Regions from separate parts of the Cupriavidus sp. L7L genome, predicted to be linked through region 2. Evidence: predicted binding sites of a transcription regulator. Region 2 holds the regulator's gene; the other holds the start of a gene.
The links. Region 2 encodes NrdR, which represses ribonucleotide reductase genes. Its sites were predicted from a motif close to CACNANATNTNGTG; they were not measured.
Positions count from the first base shown of each region.

Region 1: the regulator NrdR is predicted to act here: its motif matches at 4,268-4,281, upstream of E1J61_RS35210 (ribonucleoside-diphosphate reductase subunit alpha).

Region 1 is NZ_SMNY01000069.1:1,880-11,613, reverse strand. It holds gene E1J61_RS35225 (sensor histidine kinase) at 1-1,687, shown strand, start outside; gene E1J61_RS35220 (sigma-54 dependent transcriptional regulator) at 1,717-3,372, shown strand; gene ampD (1,6-anhydro-N-acetylmuramyl-L-alanine amidase AmpD) at 3,369-3,989, shown strand; gene E1J61_RS35210 (ribonucleoside-diphosphate reductase subunit alpha) at 4,506-7,442, shown strand; gene E1J61_RS35205 (ribonucleotide-diphosphate reductase subunit beta) at 7,586-8,773, shown strand; gene E1J61_RS35200 (hypothetical protein) at 9,060-9,644, shown strand.
Region 2 is NZ_SMNY01000002.1:32,018-41,751, forward strand. It holds gene ybgF (tol-pal system protein YbgF) at 1-555, opposite strand, end outside; gene pal (peptidoglycan-associated lipoprotein Pal) at 574-1,080, opposite strand; gene tolB (Tol-Pal system beta propeller repeat protein TolB) at 1,096-2,448, opposite strand; gene tolA (cell envelope integrity protein TolA) at 2,655-3,728, opposite strand; gene tolR (protein TolR) at 3,810-4,253, opposite strand; gene tolQ (protein TolQ) at 4,318-5,001, opposite strand; gene ybgC (tol-pal system-associated acyl-CoA thioesterase) at 4,998-5,402, opposite strand; ZMP/ZTP riboswitch at 5,557-5,658, shown strand; gene glyA (serine hydroxymethyltransferase) at 5,792-7,039, shown strand; gene nrdR (transcriptional regulator NrdR) at 7,193-7,657, shown strand; gene E1J61_RS01525 (type IV pilin protein) at 7,701-7,994, opposite strand; gene E1J61_RS01530 (PilW family protein) at 8,519-9,406, shown strand; gene E1J61_RS01535 (pilus assembly protein) at 9,418-9,734, shown strand, end outside.

The sequences.
Region 1 (9,734 bases), on a different contig from region 2:
GGCCATGATCTTCCTGCTGCCCGCGCTCGAAGCCGGCGCGCTCACCAGCCTGCCGTTCGCGCTCTTTGCCGCGTCGATCTCCGCGCTGGTGGTGATGGGCGGACCGTTCATGCACACAATCCTGCTGCGCCAGGCCGATGCCGGGCTGCTGGGCTCGGGCCTGTTCGGCCTGGTGTTCATGATCGCGGCGCTGCTGATGTATATGCTGGCCAACCGCCAGATCGCGCAGGAGCGGCTGGCGCTGGTGCGCGAGCAGGAATTGCGCATGCAGCAGCTGGTCAACCGGCTGATGGTCAACGACATGCAGGACGGCGTGATGCTGGTGCGCGCCAACGGCGCCGTGGTGGCGGCCAACCCGGCGGCGGTGGTGCTGCTGGGCGTGCAGGCGCATGAGCGCATCTATTCGCGCCGGCTGGGGGCATCGGCGGAGCAGGGCAGTGGCGGCGGCACCGATGCCGTGCTGTTCGACCTGCGCCGCATCCCGCGCCTGCAGCCGCTGATGGAAATGCTGCGCGACTGGCTGCGCAGCAAGGACGACGTGCCGCGCATCCTGCAGCTGCTGCCGATGGCGTCGGGCAGCGCGCTGGCCGACGGCACCATGCAGCACACCCGGTTGCGGCTGCGCTTCGTGCTGCCGGGGCTGGCGGGGTTGCGCTCGACGCTGGCGCAGGGGCGCACGGTGCCGTCGCAACTCGACACCGCCGCCTGGAACGAACTCTCGCCCGAGGCTGCCGCCCGCCTGCGCCTGGCCATCGCGCAGAACGAGGCCATGGCCTGGTCGCAGGAAGACGAAGCGCTGCTGCGCAGCGAGATGCGCGACACCGTGCTGGTTCATATCGAAAGCTGGGAGCGCATCGCCGAACAGGTGCAGCAGGAAAAGCTGGCCGCGATGGGCCGGCTGGTGGCCAGCATCGCGCACCAGATCCGCAACCCGCTGGCGGCGATCAGCCAGGCCAGCGAACTGCTGGCCGATTCCGCGCGGCAGGAGCCTGGCGCGGCGGACAGCGGCGCGGACGTCGACATCGACGCTCGCCTGCTGCGCATCATCAACGACAACGTGCGCCGGCTCGATCAGGTGGTGTCCGACGTGCTGCAGATGTCGCGCCGCCCGCGCACCGGCCGCAGCACCGTGCACCTGGCGCAGGCGCTGCCCGAGATCGTCGAGCGCTGGCGCCTGGAAATGCGCTCGCGCCGCCCGCACGCCGGCGAGACCCGCCCGGCCGGCCGCGCCGACGTCAACGCCAACGCCATCCGCCTGACCGTCGACGTGGCCCAGCCGGTGGTGTTCGACGCCGCGCAGTTGCAACAGGTGCTGGGCAACCTGCTCGACAACGCCTGGCGCTACTGCAGCCGGCTGCCCGGCTCGATCCGGCTGCTGGCGCACGCGCTGGACCAGCATCACGCCGAGCTGATCGTCTGGAACGACGGCGCCGAGGTCTCGCGCGAGCACCAGCGCAGCCTGTTCGAACCCTTCTTTACCAGCAACGCCCAAGGCACCGGCCTGGGCCTGTTCATGGCACGCGAGCTGTGCGGCGCCAACGATGCGCAAGTACGCTACGGCGCGGTCTCGGTGCCGGCGCTGCTCGAGCGCACCGGCGTGCTGGCCGCCGCCGCGCGCGATACACTGCCGGCCAAAGCCTTTGTCCTGACGCTGCGCATCGAGACCGCCGACGCGGCCGTCGCATGAACGGCGTCCGCCCATCCACACCCGCCACCATGCCACCCCGTACGCCCGATCCCATCCTCGTCATCGACGACGAGGCCGACCTGCGCGAGCTGCTCGACATCTCCATCCGGCGCATGGGCCATGACGTGGTGCTGGCCGGCTCGCTGGCCGAGGCGCGGCAGAAGCTGGCGCAGGGCCGCTACAGCCTGGTGCTGACCGACATGCGGCTGGGCGACGGCCTGGGCATCGAGATCGTGCGGCAGCTGTCGGCCGCGCCCGAGCGTATCCCGGTGGCGGTCATCACCGCCTACGGCAGCGCCGACAACGCCGTCGAGGCGCTCAAGGCCGGCGCCTTCGACTACATCGCCAAGCCGGTCTCGCTGGAGCAGCTGCGCAGCCTGGTGCTCAACGCGCTCGGCCGCCAGCAGCGCGACAGCACCGAAGCCGATGCCGGCGGCAGCGCCGGCGCGGACGCCGCCGCCGACCGCGCCGCGGCGTTGCTGCCCGGCCATTCGGCCGCCATGCACGAGGTGCGCCGCTCGCTGTCGCGGCTGGCGCGCAGCATGGCCCCGGTGGTCATCAGCGGCGAATCGGGCAGCGGCAAGGAGCGCGCCGCGCGCGCCATCCACGCGATCAGCGCGCGCGCCTCGCATCCGTTCATCGCGGTCAACTGCGGCGCCATCCCCGAGACGCTGATGGAGTCGGAGTTCTTCGGCCACGTCAAAGGCGCCTTCACCGGCGCCGACGGCGAGCGCGGCGGCTTCTTCCACGCCGCCAACGGCGGCACGCTGCTGCTCGACGAGGTGGCCGACCTGCCGCTGGCGATGCAGGTCAAGCTGCTGCGCGCGCTGCAGGAGCGCCGCGTGCGCAAGATCGGCGCCAGCCGCGAAGACGCCGTCGACGTCCGCGTGATGTGTGCCAGCCACAAGGACCTGGCCGCGATGGTCGCCGCCGGCCAGTTCCGCCAGGATCTGTATTACCGCCTGAACGTGCTGGCGCTGCGCATGCCCACGCTGCGCGAGCGCGGCGAAGACATCCCGGTGCTGGCGCGCGCCATCCTGGACCACCTGGCGGTGCGCTACGGCGACCCGCATCCCAAGCGGCTGGCGCCGGCGGCGCTGGAACAGCTGGCCGCCTACCGCTTCCCGGGCAACGTCCGCGAACTGGAAAACCTGCTCGAGCGTGCCTACGCCTTTGCCGAGAGCGAGCAGATCGAGGTGGCCGACCTCGGCCCGCTGGATGCCGGCGCGCCCGGCGCCGGGCTGATGGCCCCCGCGCCCACGATGGCGTCGCCGGTCCCAGCGACCCAGTACGCCCCCTGGGGCGCGCCGGGCATGTGGGCGCCGATGGCGCCCGCGGCGACACCCACGCCCGCAGCCGTGGCCGAACCTGCTGCCGCGCCACAGGTTGCCGCACCGCCCGCCACCCAGCCCGAACCCGAGGGCGACGCCACCGAGCGCGCCTGCCGCGGCATCGTCTTCCCAATCGACCTGCCGGCCCGGCTCGAAGCCGTGGAGCGCGAACTGATTTTGCAGGCACTGGCGCAGACCAACTTCAACCGCACCGCTGCCGCGCCGCTGCTCGGCCTGAACCTGCGCCAGCTGCGCTACCGCATCCAGCAGCTTGGCATCCGCGAAGCCATGGACGCCGCTGACCGCGGCGTGGCCGAGAACAACGGCGACGGCGCGGGCGAGGGCACGCCATGACGAGGCCCAGCCAGCCCAATCTGCCTGCACAGGTGCGTGCTTTCCTCCCAGACGCAGACGGCTGGGTACCCGCCGCCCGCCGCGTGCCGTCGCCCAATTTCGACGAACGGCCCACCGGCATGCCCGTGGACCTGGTGGTGCTGCACAACATCAGCCTGCCGCCCGGCCAGTTCGGCAGCGGCGACATCGAAGCGTTCTTCCAGAACCGGCTCGACCCGGACAAGCACCCGTTCTTCGCCACCATCCACCAGGTCCAGGTGTCCGCGCACTTCCTGGTGACGCGGCAGGGCGAGCTGGTGCAGTTCGTGCCGTGCACGCAGCGGGCCTGGCATGCCGGCCAGTCCGACTTCTTCGGCCGCACGCGCTGCAACGACTTCTCGATCGGCATCGAGATCGAGGGTTGCGACGACCTGCCGTTCACCCCCGCCCAGTACGACACCGTGGCCGCCCTGGTCCCGGCCCTGATGGCGGCCTACCCGGTGCGCGCGATTGCCGGCCACAGCGACATCGCCCCGGGGCGCAAGACCGATCCCGGCCCGCATTTCGACTGGGACCGGTTCGCCGCCGGTGCAGCAGTGCCGCCAGGCATGTTGCCCTATCGGCATACCATGGGGTGATTAATTCGTAACGTCATTCCCCATGGTCGTGCGCCCCTTTTTGGCACACATGCCCCAAGCAGGTTAGGGGCTATCGCATGCTCGCAACAATCAAAAAAATTTTTGTGAAATGTGCAGTTGCGAACGGTTTCGCTGAAACCCTTGTGTGTACTAGGCTCCCGGGCATGTGGCGCTGCCGCACGCGGCGGCCCGACCGCGAAACGACCCCGAAATAGCGGTTGTCAAGACTGGTCATTCGGATTCGTTTCACTATACTTAGCCAAGTTTTCAGCAGCACCCACTATATCTAGTAGTCAAACCGGGGAGCTGGCCCAAGTGTGAGGTGGCGGTTGCACAGCGAGTGCAACCCGTCCGGAAACCTCCGCAAAGCTGGCGAATCACAAAGAGTCCCTGGCGAAATGTTCACGCAAAGGCAGTTTGTCCGTGCGCGGTCACACCGAAACGGATCCTTCTTTCCGCCGCATTTCGCCAGGGACTCTTTTGTCTCTTAAATCCAGGGTAAAAACAGGACTTCACATGCAAACGGCCCAGAACGAACTCACCACGGGTGGCGCCGCCGCCGGCGTTGCCAGCCAGGCACCGAACGCACAGACCTCCAGCGCCGCTTCCACCAGCTACCCGGATCACAAGATCATCCGTCGCAACGGCGCCGTGGTGGCGTTCGAGCCGTCCAAGATCAACGTCGCCATGACCAAGGCCTTCCTCGCCGTCAACGGCGGGCAGGGCGCAGCTTCCGCGCGCGTGCGCGAGATCGTCGAGCAACTGACCGACAGCGTGGTGCGCGCGCTGGTGCGCAGCCGCCCGAGCGGTGGCGCCATCCATATCGAAGACGTGCAGGACCACGTCGAGCTGGCCCTGATGCGCTCGGGCGAGCATGAAGTGGCCCGCGCCTACGTGCTGTACCGCGAGAAGCGCGCCCAGGAGCGCGCCAGCGCCAGCGCCCAGGCCGTGGCCCGCGTGCAGCAGTCCGGCATCCAGATCAATGTGACAGACGCCGGCGTGACCAAGCCGCTGGACATCGTCGCGCTGCACGCCCTGATCGACAACGCCTGCTCCGGTTTGGGCGATGCGGTCAGCGCCGAGCCGATCCTGAAGGAAACCCTGAAGAACCTGTACGAAGGCGTGCCGATGACGCAGGTGTACGACTCCGCCATCCTGGCCGCGCGTACCCTGATCGAAAAGGACCCGAACTACAGCCAGGTCACCGCCCGTATCCTGCTGCACACCATCCGCAAGGAAATCCTGGGCACCGAAGTGACCCAGTCGGAAATGTCGGCCCGCTACGCCGAGTACTTCCCCAAGTTCATCGCACGCGGCATCGAAGCCGAGCTGCTGGACGAAAAGCTGGCCACCTACGACCTGGCCCGCCTGGGCGCCGCACTGGACGCCGGCCGTGACTTCCAGTTCAACTACCTGGGCCTGCAGACCCTGTACGACCGCTACTTCCTGCATATCGATGAAACCCGCATCGAAATGCCGCAGGCCTTCTTCATGCGCGTGGCCATGGGCCTGGCGCTGAACGAGAAGGACCGCGAAGCGCGCGCCATCGAGTTCTACCAGCTGCTGTCGTCGTTCGACTTCATGTCGTCCACGCCGACCCTGTTCAACTCCGGCACCCGCCGCTCGCAGCTGTCGTCGTGCTACCTGACCACCGTGTCGGACGACCTGGAAGGCATCTATGAAGCGCTGAAGGAAAACGCGCTGCTGTCCAAGTTCGCTGGCGGCCTGGGCAATGACTGGACCAACGTGCGCGCGCTGGGTTCGCACATCAAGGGCACCAACGGCAAGTCGCAAGGCGTGGTCCCGTTCCTGAAGGTGGTGAACGACACCGCCGTCGCCGTGAACCAGGGCGGCAAGCGCAAGGGCGCCGTCTGCGCCTACCTGGAAACGTGGCACCTGGACATCGAAGAATTCCTGGAGCTGCGCAAGAACACCGGCGACGACCGCCGTCGCACCCACGACATGAACACGGCCAACTGGATTCCGGACCTGTTCATGAAGCGCGTGATGGAAGGTGGTGAGTGGACGCTGTTCTCGCCCGCCACCTGCCCGGACCTGCACGACAAGGTGGGCAAGGAATTCGAGCGCGCCTACCTGGGCTATGAAGCCAAGGCCGCCAGCGGCGAGCTGAAGCTGTTCAAGAAGCTGCCGGCGCTGCAACTGTGGCGCAAGATGCTGGGCATGCTGTTCGAGACCGGCCACCCGTGGATCACCTTCAAGGATCCGTGCAACATCCGCAGCCCGCAGCAGCACGTCGGCGTCGTCCACAGCTCCAACCTGTGCACGGAAATCACGCTCAACACCAACGAGAGCGAGATCGCCGTCTGCAACCTGGGCTCGGTCAACCTGGTCGCCCACCTGGCCAAGCAGGCCGACGGCACCTACGCGCTGGATCACGCCAAGCTGCAGAAGACCGTGCGCACCGCCATGCGCATGCTCGACAACGTGATCGACATCAACTACTACGCGGTCGAGAAGGCGAAGAACTCCAACCTGCGCCACCGTCCGGTCGGCATGGGCATCATGGGCTTCCAGGACTGCCTGCACGTGCTGCGCACCCCGTACGCCAGCAAGGCCGCGGTGCAGTTCGCCGACACCTCGATGGAAGCCGTGTGCTACTACGCCTATCAGGCTTCGACCGAGCTGGCTGAAGAGCGCGGCCGCTACAGCACCTACGAAGGTTCGCTGTGGGACCGTGGCATCCTGCCGCAAGACTCGCTCAAGCTGCTGGCCGAAGAGCGCGGCGGCTACCTGGAAGTGGACCTGTCCAGCACCATGGACTGGGACAGCCTGCGCGCCCGCATCAAGCAGCACGGCATGCGCAACTCGAACTGCATCGCGATCGCCCCGACCGCGACCATTTCGAACATCATCGGCGTGTCCGCGTGCATCGAGCCGACCTTCCAGAACCTGTACGTCAAGTCCAACCTGTCGGGCGAGTTCACCGTGGTCAACGACTACCTGGTGCGCGACCTGAAGGAACGCGGCCTGTGGGACGAGGTGATGGTTGCCGACCTGAAGTACTTCGACGGCTCGCTGTCGCGCATCGACCGCATCCCGCAAGACCTGCGCGACATCTACGCCACCGCGTTCGAAGTCGAGCCGACCTGGCTGGTGGAAGCCGCAAGCCGCCGCCAGAAGTGGATCGACCAGGCCCAGTCGCTGAACATCTACATGGCCGGCGCGTCGGGCAAGAAGCTGGACGACACCTACAAGCTGGCATGGGTGCGCGGCCTGAAGACCACGTACTACCTGCGCACGATGGCTGCCACGCACGTGGAGAAGTCCACGGTGTCACGCGGCTCGCTGAATGCGGTGTCGTCGGGCAGCGACAGCGGCTCGGCCCTGGACGCAGCGGCCGCCTCGGCCCCGGCCATGCCGGAAGCCGAAGGCGCGGTCTGCACGATGCGCCCGGGCGACCCCGGCTTCGAAGAGTGCGAAGCCTGCCAATAAGTCTTACCTAACCCCCCGGTTTGCTCCCCTCTCCCGCCCGCGGGAGAGGGGCCGGGGGAGAGGGCCGGCGCAACCACGAAGTTGCACGAGTCAAAAAACACTGACCACCGCCGCCCCCAAACCGAATCACGGAGAACAACATCATGCTGAGCTGGGACGACGACGTTCAAGCCACCCCGCAGGCCGCACCGCAGCCTGCCCTGCAACCCGCTGCATCGGCTGCCACCGCTGACCGGCAAGGCGTCCTGCCGCCGTCCGCCACGCAAGCCGGCATCCTGGGCAACAACCCCAACGCCGCCGCCGCGCAGAGCAACCGCCGCGTCAACGCCGCCGACAAGCGCGTCATCAACGGCTCGACCGACGTCAACCAGCTCGTCCCGTTCAAGTACAAGTGGGCGTGGGAAAAGTACCTGGCCGGCTGCGCCAACCACTGGATGCCGCAGGAAATCAACATGTCCCGCGACATCGCCCTGTGGAAAGACCCCAACGGCCTGACCGAAGACGAGCGCCGCATCATCAAGCGCAACCTCGGCTTCTTCGTCACCGCCGACTCGCTGGCCGCCAACAACATCGTGCTGGGCACCTACCGCCAGATCACCGCGCCGGAATGCCGCCAGTACCTGCTGCGCCAGGCCTTTGAAGAGGCCATCCACACGCACGCCTACCAGTACATCGTTGAATCGCTGGGCCTGAACGAAGCCGAGATCTTCAACGCGTACCACGAAGTGCAGTCGATCCGCGACAAGGACGAGTTCCTGATCCCGTTCATCGACACGCTGACCGACCCGTCGTTCAAGACCGGCACGCCGGAAAACGACCAGAAGCTGCTGAAGTCGCTGATCGTGTTCGCCTGCATCATGGAAGGGTTGTTCTTCTATGTGGGCTTTACGCAGATCCTGGCAATGGGGCGGCAGAACAAGATGACTGGGGCTGCGGAGCAGTATCAGTACATCCTGCGGGATGAGTCGCTGCACTGCAATTTTGGTATCGACCTGATTAACCAGATCAAGCTGGAGAATCCGCATCTGTGGACGGCGGAGTTTAAGGCTGAGATTACTGAGCTGTTCAAGAAGGCGGTGGATCTGGAGTATCGCTATGCGGAGGATACGATGCCGCGTGGGGTGCTTGGTCTGAATGCGCCGATGTTTAAGTCGTATCTGCGCTTCATCTGCAATCGTCGTTGCCAGCAGATTGGTCTTGATCAGCTGTTCCCGAACGAGGAGAACCCGTTCCCGTGGATGAGCGAGATGATTGATCTGAAGAAGGAACGGAACTTCTTCGAGACGCGCGTCATTGAGTATCAGACGGGTGGGGCGTTGAGCTGGGATTGAGTTGTTGTTTTGCTTTGATGATGAGAAATGGGAGCTGATGGCTCCCATTTTTTATGGCTAGAGATAACGAGTAACTGCAATCGGCCGCAAGCGGACGGTCGACGTCAACGCTCAAATCGGTGACAATCGGCCGTCCTTCACCAAGTAGAAAGCGGGCTGTTGTGACTCTAGCGAAGCGAGAAACAAACAACTCACTTAAATGCACGCCTTTGGTCCGTTAATCTCGAAACCACGGTCCACCGGTAAAAGGTAAATATCATACGGAAGATTGCAGAGAGGAAATGTCGTGGCGATACTTAGATCTCACTCATATGCCCATTGGAACTATTTCCTCGCACTTGAGGAGGATCTAGATCGGCTTTCTCGATATGTAGACCTTGCAGGAGGCAATGACGCGACCTATTCGATTGAGATCGCGCGCTTGTTTCTCGGAGCGAGTGCAGAGGTCGATGTGGTACTCAAGCAACTCTGCAGAAAGCACAATCCACAATCAGATGCAACAAGCATTAACGCCTACTTTGGTGCGGTTTCCGCGGCGTGTCCAAATTTCATCGAATTTGAAGTTCAAATTCCTCGATATGGCCTGATTCTTCACCCTTGGAGTGGTTGGGCGGAAGGGGTGCCGCCGATTTGGTGGAAAGACCATAACAAGGTCAAGCACCACCGCGACGAACACTTCCCAAAAGCAAACTTGAAGAACTGCATCAACTCGGTGGCCGCGCTCTTTGTTGCAGTGTTACACCTCTACGAAGAGGCGGGACGCAACGGCGAACTTCTTCAATTGCCACGTCTGCTCAACGTCGGAGACCTGCACTTTAGGGGGACCGGGATGGGGCGCTACGGAAACAGCTATAGGTACGAAGTACGGTGACGGCCAACAGGTCAATCAACACAGATTGTCGGCAGCAGTTGGTCCGGCACGGTGCATTAGGGCCGTAGCCGGGCCAGTTGCGGACCGTCG
Region 2 (9,734 bases):
CTTGTAGTCGCGCTGCGCATACAGCGAGTTACCGAGCCAGTACTGCGCCAGCGGCAGGTACGGGCTCTGCGGGTACTTCTTCACGAACGCCGAGAACGAATTCCCGGCGCTCTTGAAGTCGCCCGCCTGGAACTGCTTGAGCGCGGCATCGTATTCGGGCTTTTCGCCCGGCTGCGACACGCCTTCGCGGCCCTCGACCGTGACCTGTTGCGGCTCGAATTTCTTCAGGCGCGCATCGAGGTCGGCGTAGTAGTCCTTCTGCTGCTTCTGCAGCGTGTCCACCGTGTTCTGCAGCACTTCATTCTGGCCGCGCAGCCGCGCCACTTCCTGGCGCATGCCCTCGAGCTGGTTCTGCATCTCGAGCGTGGTGCGGCTGTTCTGCTCGATGCGCTGCGTGGCGGTCGCCTGGAAACCGTTGAACTGGTCGCGCAGGCCGATGACCGCCTTGCGTGCCTCGTCATCGTCGAACACACCGGCATGCGCCTGCGCGAGCGGGAGCATGCCGCCGCCGGCGACGGCGGCAAGCCACAACAGGGTGGAAACGCGTGCTTTCATGGAGGGTCAGTCCGCAGATCAGTAGTTGATGTCCGCGCGGCGGTTTTCCGCCCACGAGGCTTCATCGTGGCCGCTGGCCTTGGGCTTTTCCTTGCCCAGGCTCACGGCTTCCATCTGGCCGTCGGGTACGCCCATCGAGGCCAGCGAACGGCGCACGGCTTCCGCGCGCTTCTGGCCCAGCGCCAGGTTGTACTCGCTGGTGCCACGCTCGTCGGTGTTGCCCTGGATCAGGATCTTGCGGCCCTTGTTGCTGCCCAGGTACTTGGCGTGCTCGGTCAGCATGCCCTGGTAGTCGGACTTGACCGTGTAGCTGTCGAAGTCGAAGTACACGCTGCGCTTGGCCAGCGGGCTGTTCGGGTCGTTCAGCGGATCGGCGGCGGTCACCGGCGTGACGGCGCGCGGGTCCGCCCCCGTGCCGGCCTTGCCGGCGCCGTTGGCGGTGTCGTCCAGCTTGACGCCGGAGCTGCAGGCGCCCAGGGCCAGCAGTGCAGCGACGGCAAGGGTTTTGGTCATCAGTTGAGGCATGGTGAATGACTCCTGTTATTGCATGAAAGGACCCCAGGACGGCTCGCGAACATCGCCGGACTGGAGGGACAGAACCTGCCGGGTACGCCCGTCAGTGGACACCGCCGCCAGCACCGCGCGACCGCCCACACGGGTGGCATAGAGAATGTACTTGCCGTTGGCGGCGAAGCTCGGGGCCTCATCGTTGGCCGTATCCGTCAGCGACGTCACGTCGCCGTTGCTCAGGTCCTGCAGTTGCAGCTTGAAGCCGCCCGCGCGCGAGATGTACGCCAGGTACTTGCCGTCCGGCGAGATGCGCGGGCTTACGTTGTAGCTGCCCTTGAAGGTGACACGCTGCGCCGCGCCGGCCTCTTCGCCGCCCGCGGGCATGCGATAGACCTGCGGCGCACCGCCGCGGTCGCTGGTGAAGTAGATGCTGCGGCCGTCGGGCGAGTACTGCGGCTCGGTGTCGATGGCGCTGCTGCGCGACAGGCGGCGGATGCCTGAACCGTCGGCGTTCACCTGGTAGATCTGGGTATTGCCGTCGCGCGACAGCGCCAGTGCCAGGCGCTGGCCGTCAGGCGACCACGACGGCGCGCTGTTGTTGCCCTTCTGGTTCGATACCAGCGTGCGCTTGCCGCTGGCCAGGTCGTGCACGTACACCACCGGCTTCTTGGCTTCGAACGAGACATAGGCCACGCGGCGGCCGTCCGGCGACCACGACGGCGAGATGATCGGCTCGTTGCTGGTCAGCGCCACCTGCGAGTTCTGGCCGTCCGAGTCCGAGATCAGCAGCTGGTACTTGCCGCCCACCTTGGACACGTACGACAGGCGCGTGGCAAACACGCCGCGCTCGCCCAGCAGCTTCTCGTAGATGTAGTCGGCGATCTTGTGCGCGGTCACGCGCAGCTGGCCCTGGTTGACCGTGAAGGCCAGCCCGCCCAGGCTCTGGCCCTTGACCGTGTCGTACAGGCGGAAACGCACCTCGTACTGGCCACCCGCGGCGGGGGTCACGCTGCCGGCCACGAAGGCGTCGGCGCCGCGCGACTTCCAGCTGCCCAGGTCGACATTGGCGGATTCCGCGACCGTGGCGCCGCCGGGGTCGACATTGCGCAGGCGGCCGCTGCGCGCCAGGTCGGCGCGGATGATCGCGGTCAGGTTCTGCGGGGCCTGGGCCTCGCCCTGGAAATTGGCGGTGGCAACCGGGATCTGGCTCGAGCCAACCCCGGAGATCTCAACGTTAAGCTGCGCGTGCGCGGCGCCGGCCGCCACGGTCAGTGCCGCGGCCAGCCACGCCATCAGCGCGCGGCGTCCCGCCCGGCGGGCGGCTCGTTGGTTTGCATGGTGCCGCCTCTCGGACAGCCAGTTGGGGGCCCAAAGCTTTCGCATGCTGCTCCTCAGTCGATTTCAAGATTCGTCGGGCACGGCAGGAATCAGGCAGACGGCAACACGGGCAGGACCGCGCATGGCGCATCCCCGTTGTGCGTGCGGTCTGCACACTGCCGGCTGCGTCAGGCAACCTGCCATCGTAGCGATGGGACTGAAAGCCGGCGATGAAGTTTGCATTATGTTGCAAATCATGGCGCACCGGTCACTCAGTCCTTCGGCCGGAAGGTGATGGTAAAGCTGGACGGCGCCTTGCCGTCCTCGTCGCGCGGCAGCGGATCGGAACGTTCGACCGCGCGCAGCACGGCATTGTCCCATGACGAATTGCCGCTGGACTTGGACAGCCGCGCCGACATCAGCGAGCCATCCGGCGCCAGCCGCACCGATACCACCGCGCTGGGGTTGCCTGGTACGTCTTCGGTGAACACGATGTTGGGCTTCACCCGGCGGCGCACGCGGTCGGCATAGCCCGGCGAGGCCTTGCCGCCGCCGCCGGCGCCCGCGCCGGTCGTGCTGCCAACGCCACCACCGCCGGCGCCGCCGCCGGCCAGCGCCTGCAGGCGCGCCAGTTCGCTCTTGCGCTGTGCATTGGCGGCCGCCTCGGACTGTGCCTTGGCCTTGGCATCGGCCTGTGCCTTGGCCTTCGCCTCGGCCTGGGCTTTCGCCTTGGCGTCCGCCTGGGCCCTGGCCTTGGCGTCGGCGGCTTCCTTGCGCTCGCGCTCGGCCTGTTCCTTGCGATCCTGCTCCTGCTGCGCGGCCTTTTTCTTCGCGTCTTCCTTGCGCTGCGCTTCCTTGCGCTCAGCCTCCTTGCGCTCGGCTTCCTTGCGCGCCGCGTCCTTGCGAGCTTCTTCCTTCCGCGCTTCTTCCTTCCGGGCTTCTTCCTTGCGCGCCGCTTCCTTGCGTTCGGCCTCCTTGCGGGCCGTTTCCTTGCGCTCGGCTTCCTCGCGCGCTGCGGCCTCGGCCTGCCGCTTCTTCTTCTCGAGCGCGATGTCGGCGTCTTCCTCGACCTTGCTCTTCACCTGCGGCGCCGGCGGTGCCGGCACCGGGCGCGGCTGCACCACCGGCTCGGGCTCAGGTTCGCGCGGCGGCGGTGGCGGCGCGGTGGCGGCGGGAACCTCTTCCCACAGCTCGGCCTCGGCGCCGACCGGCGTGCTGCTCTGCCAGTGCACGCCGTAATACAGCACGATGCCCAGCAGCAGGTGCATGACGAGCGCGAGCACGAAGGAACGCATGGTTCCCCGCTCTTTCACCGGCTGGTAGGGATAGGCGGCGACGGTATTCATCGGGCGCAACGGCAATCGCAATGGCTGTCAGTCGGGCGCATCAATGCGGCTTCAATACGGGTTCAACGCGGGTTCAACGCGTCAGGAAGTCTTGGACTTGACCATCAGGCCCACGCGCTTGATGCCGTCGGCCTTCAGGACCGACATGACATCGAGCACGGCTTCGTACTTCACCGAACGGTCGGCGGCGATCACCACCGGCTGGTCCGGGTTCTCGTTCTGGCGCTGGTGCACGAAATCGAGCAGGCCCTGCTTGTCGAGCTTGCGCTCGAAGGCATTGCCGGCGTTGTCCTTGCCGCGCGCGGTCAGGTCGCCGTTCTCGTGCACGGTGACGACGATCGGCGGCGCCTTCTGCTGCGGCGTGGCGTTGGCCACGGTGGGCAGGTCCACGGTGGCGGGGCTCACGATCGGCGCTGCCACCATGAAGATGACCAGCAGCACGAGCATGACGTCGATATAGGGCACGACGTTGATGTCGGCGCTTGCCCGGCGGCGCGAACCGCCGCGGCGCTGAATGGCTGCCATTGCAGGACTCCTTGAAACGACGGGAGCCCGGGCCGCTCACCCGGACTCCCCGTCTTGGATTCGGTTAGCGCGCCTGCCGTTGCAGGATGTTCAGGAACTCTTCCATGAAGCTTTCGAAACGGATCGCCAGGCGGTCGATTTCGGTGGCATAGCGGTTATACGCGATCACCGCCGGGATCGCCGCGAACAGGCCGATCGCGGTGGCCACCAGCGCTTCGGCAATGCCGGGGGCCACCGATGCCAGCGTGGCCTGCTGCACATTCGACAGGCCGCGGAATGCGTTCATGATCCCCCACACGGTGCCGAACAGGCCGATATACGGGCTGACCGAGCCCACCGAGGCCAGGAACGGCAGGTGCGACTCGAGCACGTCCATCTCGCGCTGGTAGGCGGCACGCATGGCGCGGCGGGCCGCGTCGAGCAGCGCGCCGGAATCGTTGCCGCGCTCGCGCGCCTTCAGGAACTCGCCCATGCCGGATTCAAAGATCCGCTCGAGCGCGCCGGTGTTGTGGCGGTTATTGACGGCACTGTTATAGAGCGCCTGCAGGTCGCCGCCGGCCCAGAAGTCGCGCTCGAACCCTTCGGTCTGGGTGCGCGCCGAGCGCAACGCCAGGTGCTTGCGGAAGATATAGGTCCACGAAAACAGCGACATGACGAGCAACAGCGCCATGACGGCCTGTGCCAGCAGGCTGGCGTGGAGCACCAGCGTTACGATCGACATGTCTTGCGTGACGGTCACGGGATTCATCGGGCGGACTTGATGGTAGCTAGGACGGGGGCGGGAATCGGGGCGGGACGAAAAGTGCTTCGATCAACACATCCGACGCGGATGGCGCCGGATGCAAGCATCAGCTCGTCACGCCAGGCTTCCTGCGTGAACTGGACCGAGGCCGGGCCGACCCGGTCGATGCGCGTGCGGATCTCGAGCTGGTCATCGAGGCGGGCGGGCGCATTGTAGTCCACCGCCGTGCTACGGACGATGAAGACCACGCCGGCCTCATCGGCCAGCGCCTGCTGCTCGATACCGAGCGAACGCAGCCACTCGGTGCGGGCCCGTTCGAAGAACTTGAGGTAGTTGGCGTAGAACACTACGCCGCCCGCGTCGGTGTCTTCCCAGTACACCCGCAGGGTCCAGACAAAGTTTGTCATGGCCGCGATTGTAACGGAGAGCGAACGCGGTTTCGTGTAAACCCGCAGTACGAGTTTGCAACAGCAAGTTGCTGGCCAGCCCTTGACCAGCCTTGGCTGGCGGGTTGACGGCTTGCGGCGGGCGCACTCTACGCGCTACACTGCGCGCAACCATTCCATCTTGCGCGACTGGCGAAGTCAGTGGGCACTACCACGAGGAAGCGCAAGTTCTCTGGCGTGTTGTTTCACACGCCTGCCGCTCGCCTGGGCAGCGAATGGGAAGCAGGGTGCGCCCTGCGCCGACGGCTGCAAAGTGCCGCCGGCGCCGGTCGCCGCTAGCCTTCCCCGCGCGCCCTAACCGATGCCCCCGATGCTTGAATCGGATTCCCTTTTTTCAGACGAGTCTCGCCATGTTCGAACGCAGCCGTTTCACGATCGACCAGATCGACCCTGAGGTCTTTGCCGCCATCCAGAAGGAAAACCAGCGCCAGGAAGACCACATCGAGCTGATCGCCTCCGAAAACTACACCTCGCCGGCCGTGATGGCCGCGCAGGGTTCGCAACTGACCAACAAGTATGCCGAGGGCTATCCCGGCAAGCGCTACTACGGTGGCTGCGAGTTTGTCGACATGGTCGAGCAGCTGGCCATCGACCGCGTCAAGCAGCTGTTCGGCGCCGAGGCCGCCAACGTGCAGCCCAACTCGGGCTCGCAGGCCAACCAGGGCGTGTACTTCGCCATGCTCAAGCCGGGCGACACCATCATGGGCATGAGCCTGGCCGAAGGCGGCCACCTTACCCACGGCATGGCGCTCAACATGAGCGGCAAGTGGTTCAACGTGGTCAGCTACGGCCTGAACGCCCAGGAAGACATCGACTACGACGCGCTGGAAAAGCTCGCGCAAGAGAAGAAGCCCAAGCTGATCATCGCCGGCGCCTCGGCCTTCGCGCTGCGCATCGACTTCGAGCGCATCAGCAAGGTCGCCAAGTCGATCGGTGCCTACTTCATGGTCGACATGGCCCACTACGCTGGCCTGATCGCCGCAGGCGTCTACCCGAACCCGGTGCCGCACGCCGACTTCGTCACCACCACCACGCACAAGAGCCTGCGCGGCCCGCGCGGCGGCGTGATCCTGATGAAGGCCGAGCATGAGAAGGCCATCAACTCGGCGATCTTCCCCGGCATCCAGGGCGGCCCGCTGATGCACGTGATCGCCGGCAAGGCGGTGGCGTTCAAGGAAGCACTGACCCCCGAGTTCAAGGAATACCAGCAGCAAGTGGTGAAGAACGCCGCCGTGCTGGCCGAGACCCTGATCGCGCGCGGCCTGCGAATTGTCTCCGGCCGCACCGAAAGCCACGTGATGCTGGTCGACCTGCGCGCCAAGCACATCACCGGCAAGGACGCCGAACGCATCCTGGGCGAGGCGCACATCACCGTCAACAAGAACGCCATCCCGAACGATCCGGAAAAGCCGTTCGTGACCTCAGGCGTGCGCCTGGGCTCGCCGGCCATGACCACGCGCGGCTTCAAGGAAGAAGAAGCCCGCATCGTCGGCAACCTGATCGCCGACGTGCTGGAGAACCCGCACGACGCCGCCAACATCGCCAGCGTGCGCGAGCAGGTGGCTGCCCTGACCAAGCGTTTCCCGGTCTACGGCTGATGCTTCCAGGCCACCCGCGAGGGTGGCCGGCAGCCCCGCAAGCCGCGCCCTGCCACACGCAGGCGGTCCGGCTTGCGGGCCTCGCCAACCCGCCCGCCTGCGCAGGACATCCATGCGGAACAGGCGACGGAATTCAACTGAAGGTGGTCCGGCATGAAATGCCCCTTTTGCGGTCATTCCAATACCCAGGTGCTCGACACGCGCATGTCGGAAGACGGCGATGCCGTGCGCCGGCGCCGGCGCTGCGAGTCCTGCGACCGCCGCTTCACCACCTATGAGCGGATCGAGCTGTTCTTTCCCGCCATCGTCAAGAAAAACGGTTCGCGCGTCGACTACGCGCGCGCCAAGCTGAAGGATTCGATGCGCCTGGCGCTGCGCAAGCGCCCGGTCTCGGCCGAGGCCATCGATGAAGCCATCACCCGCATCGAGGAAAGACTGCTGTCGCTGGGCGAGAAGGAAATCCCCAGCAGCCAGGTCGGCGAGCTGGTGATGCGCGAGCTGCGCAAGCTCGACAAGATCGCGTATATCCGGTTTGCGTCGGTGTACCGGAGTTTCGAGGATGTTTCCGAATTCTCCGATGTGCTCGCCGAAGTGACCGCGGGCAACAGCAAGCGCTGAGCGCCCTGCCCCATCGTCAACGTTCCCAGCAGTCTTGCAGCACTTAGCCGTTCGCCGTCAGCGAACTGGCCACCAGCGAGATGTTGTAGCGCACCCGGTTGCCGTCGCGCGGCGAGGTGCGCAACGCTGCCGGCAAGGCAAACGCCGCCCCGGCCGTATCCTGGTCATCGCGCCCGTTGACCGAGCGGAAGCGCTCCAGCTGCTGCGCCGCCTCGGTCATCATGCCGCGCGCATCGGTGCGGTAGCCGCGCCGCACATGCTCGGTGCAGTTGGGGATGGCGATCGCGGCGAGGATGCCGAGGATCGATACCGCGACCATCAGCCCGATCAGCGTCATGCCGCCCATGGTCCGCACGCGGCGGCTACGGAACCCAGATATTGCCCTTTTCCATCACGCTGATGACATCGCCCGTGGTCGCGCTGGCGACCGGTTCATCGCGGTCTTACCAAATTTTGCGCATTCATATCAGGCGTCTACAAAGCGCACGGCAGCGGCGGGATACGGTAGAGGTCCCGAAATGCCCTGACGCCGCGCGCCATGCACCATCTCTTCGCCCTGCCCTGCCGCCTGCTTCGTTGCCTGCTTCGTTGTCTTCCTCGTTGCCTGCCTCCACGTGGCGCCATCCGCGGATACATCCTGTTCGAATCGCTCTGCGGGCTGGCGATCTTCACCGCCGGCCTGGCATCGCTCGCAATCCTGGGGCCGACGGGACTCGGCTGGCAGCGAGCGCTGGATCAGGCTAGCCATGACACGCGCAGGACGGCAGAGTCGGCCGAACTGGCGCCATGGCCGGCCGGACTGCCTCTGAACCGTGCCGGCGCGGGGCTGCCATGAGAGCGCTTCCGATACGAGCGCTTCCGATGCGCCGCCATGGCCAGGGCTTTTCGCTGACCGAAGCCATGGTCGGCCTGGCGCTCGGGCTCATTGTCGCCGCCGTCGCCACGGCGGCGTGGCAGGTGGCACTGTCCGCCTACCGCAGCGCGGCGGAGCGCGTACTGCTGGAAGAACGCGGCCAGCGCGCGCTCGCCATCCTGAGCGCGCTGCTGCGCCAGGCCGGCTGGCATGCCGGCACACTCGACGCGTCGGCGCCGCCCGCCGTCAGCGGTGCCGACGACTGCGGGCAGCCGGGCATCGCCGAAGTGCCGACGTGCACCCGCCACGGCGTCGCGAACAGCGATGTGCTGCTGGTGCGGTTCAGCGGCCAGGGCCAGCCCGGCGATCCGAGCCAGCCTGACGAGACGATGATCGATTGCAGCGGGTATCCGCTGGCGGCACGGATGGCGGGGGCCGAAGGCGCCACGGGTTTTGTCGCGGCGAACATGCTCTATATAGCCGCCGCCACGGACGGCGAGCCGCAACTGCTGTGCCGCTATCCGTCCCGCCGCAATGGCCAGGTCGACGGACAGGGCTGGACTTCGGGGGCACTGGTCCGTGGCGTCGCCTCGCTGCAACTGCGCTTCGGGGTGGACATGGATGGCGACCGTCAGCCAGATGCGTTCCTGCCAGCGGCACGGGTCCAGGCCATGGGGGCGCACGCATGGCAGCGCGTACTGGCGGTGCAGATCGCGCTTGCGCTGCAGGGCGAGCAGCGCGGCGCTGCCCGTGACGCTGCCGTGAGCGCGCGCGCTGACGATGCCCTGGCCGACCTGCAGGCAGCGCCGGTCGACACGCACCGCGCCAACCGGCGCGTGTTCGCCACGACGGTCCGCCTGCGCAACGCCCTGCGCTGCGAGGAGACACTATGCTGAGGCCGCACGCGATGACGCAGGCCGGCGGCATCACGCTGCTGTTCGCGGCGACGATGCTGCTGCTGGTCGCCGCCACCGCGGCGGCCATGCTGCAAATGCTTTTGGCAGGCCGGCAACTGGCGGCCGCCGGCCGCGATCGCGAGATCGCGTTCCGGGCAGCAGAAGCCGCCCTGCTCGAGGCGGAGGCGGAACTGCTCGCCGCCGCCGGTGGCAGTGACGACCGCTTCGGCCAGTGGCCCGCCGCGGGCGAATGCGGTCGCGGCGCGCAGGCGGCGCTGTGCAACACTGCGCACGCGCGCACGCCGGTATGGCAGCCGTGGCTGCATGG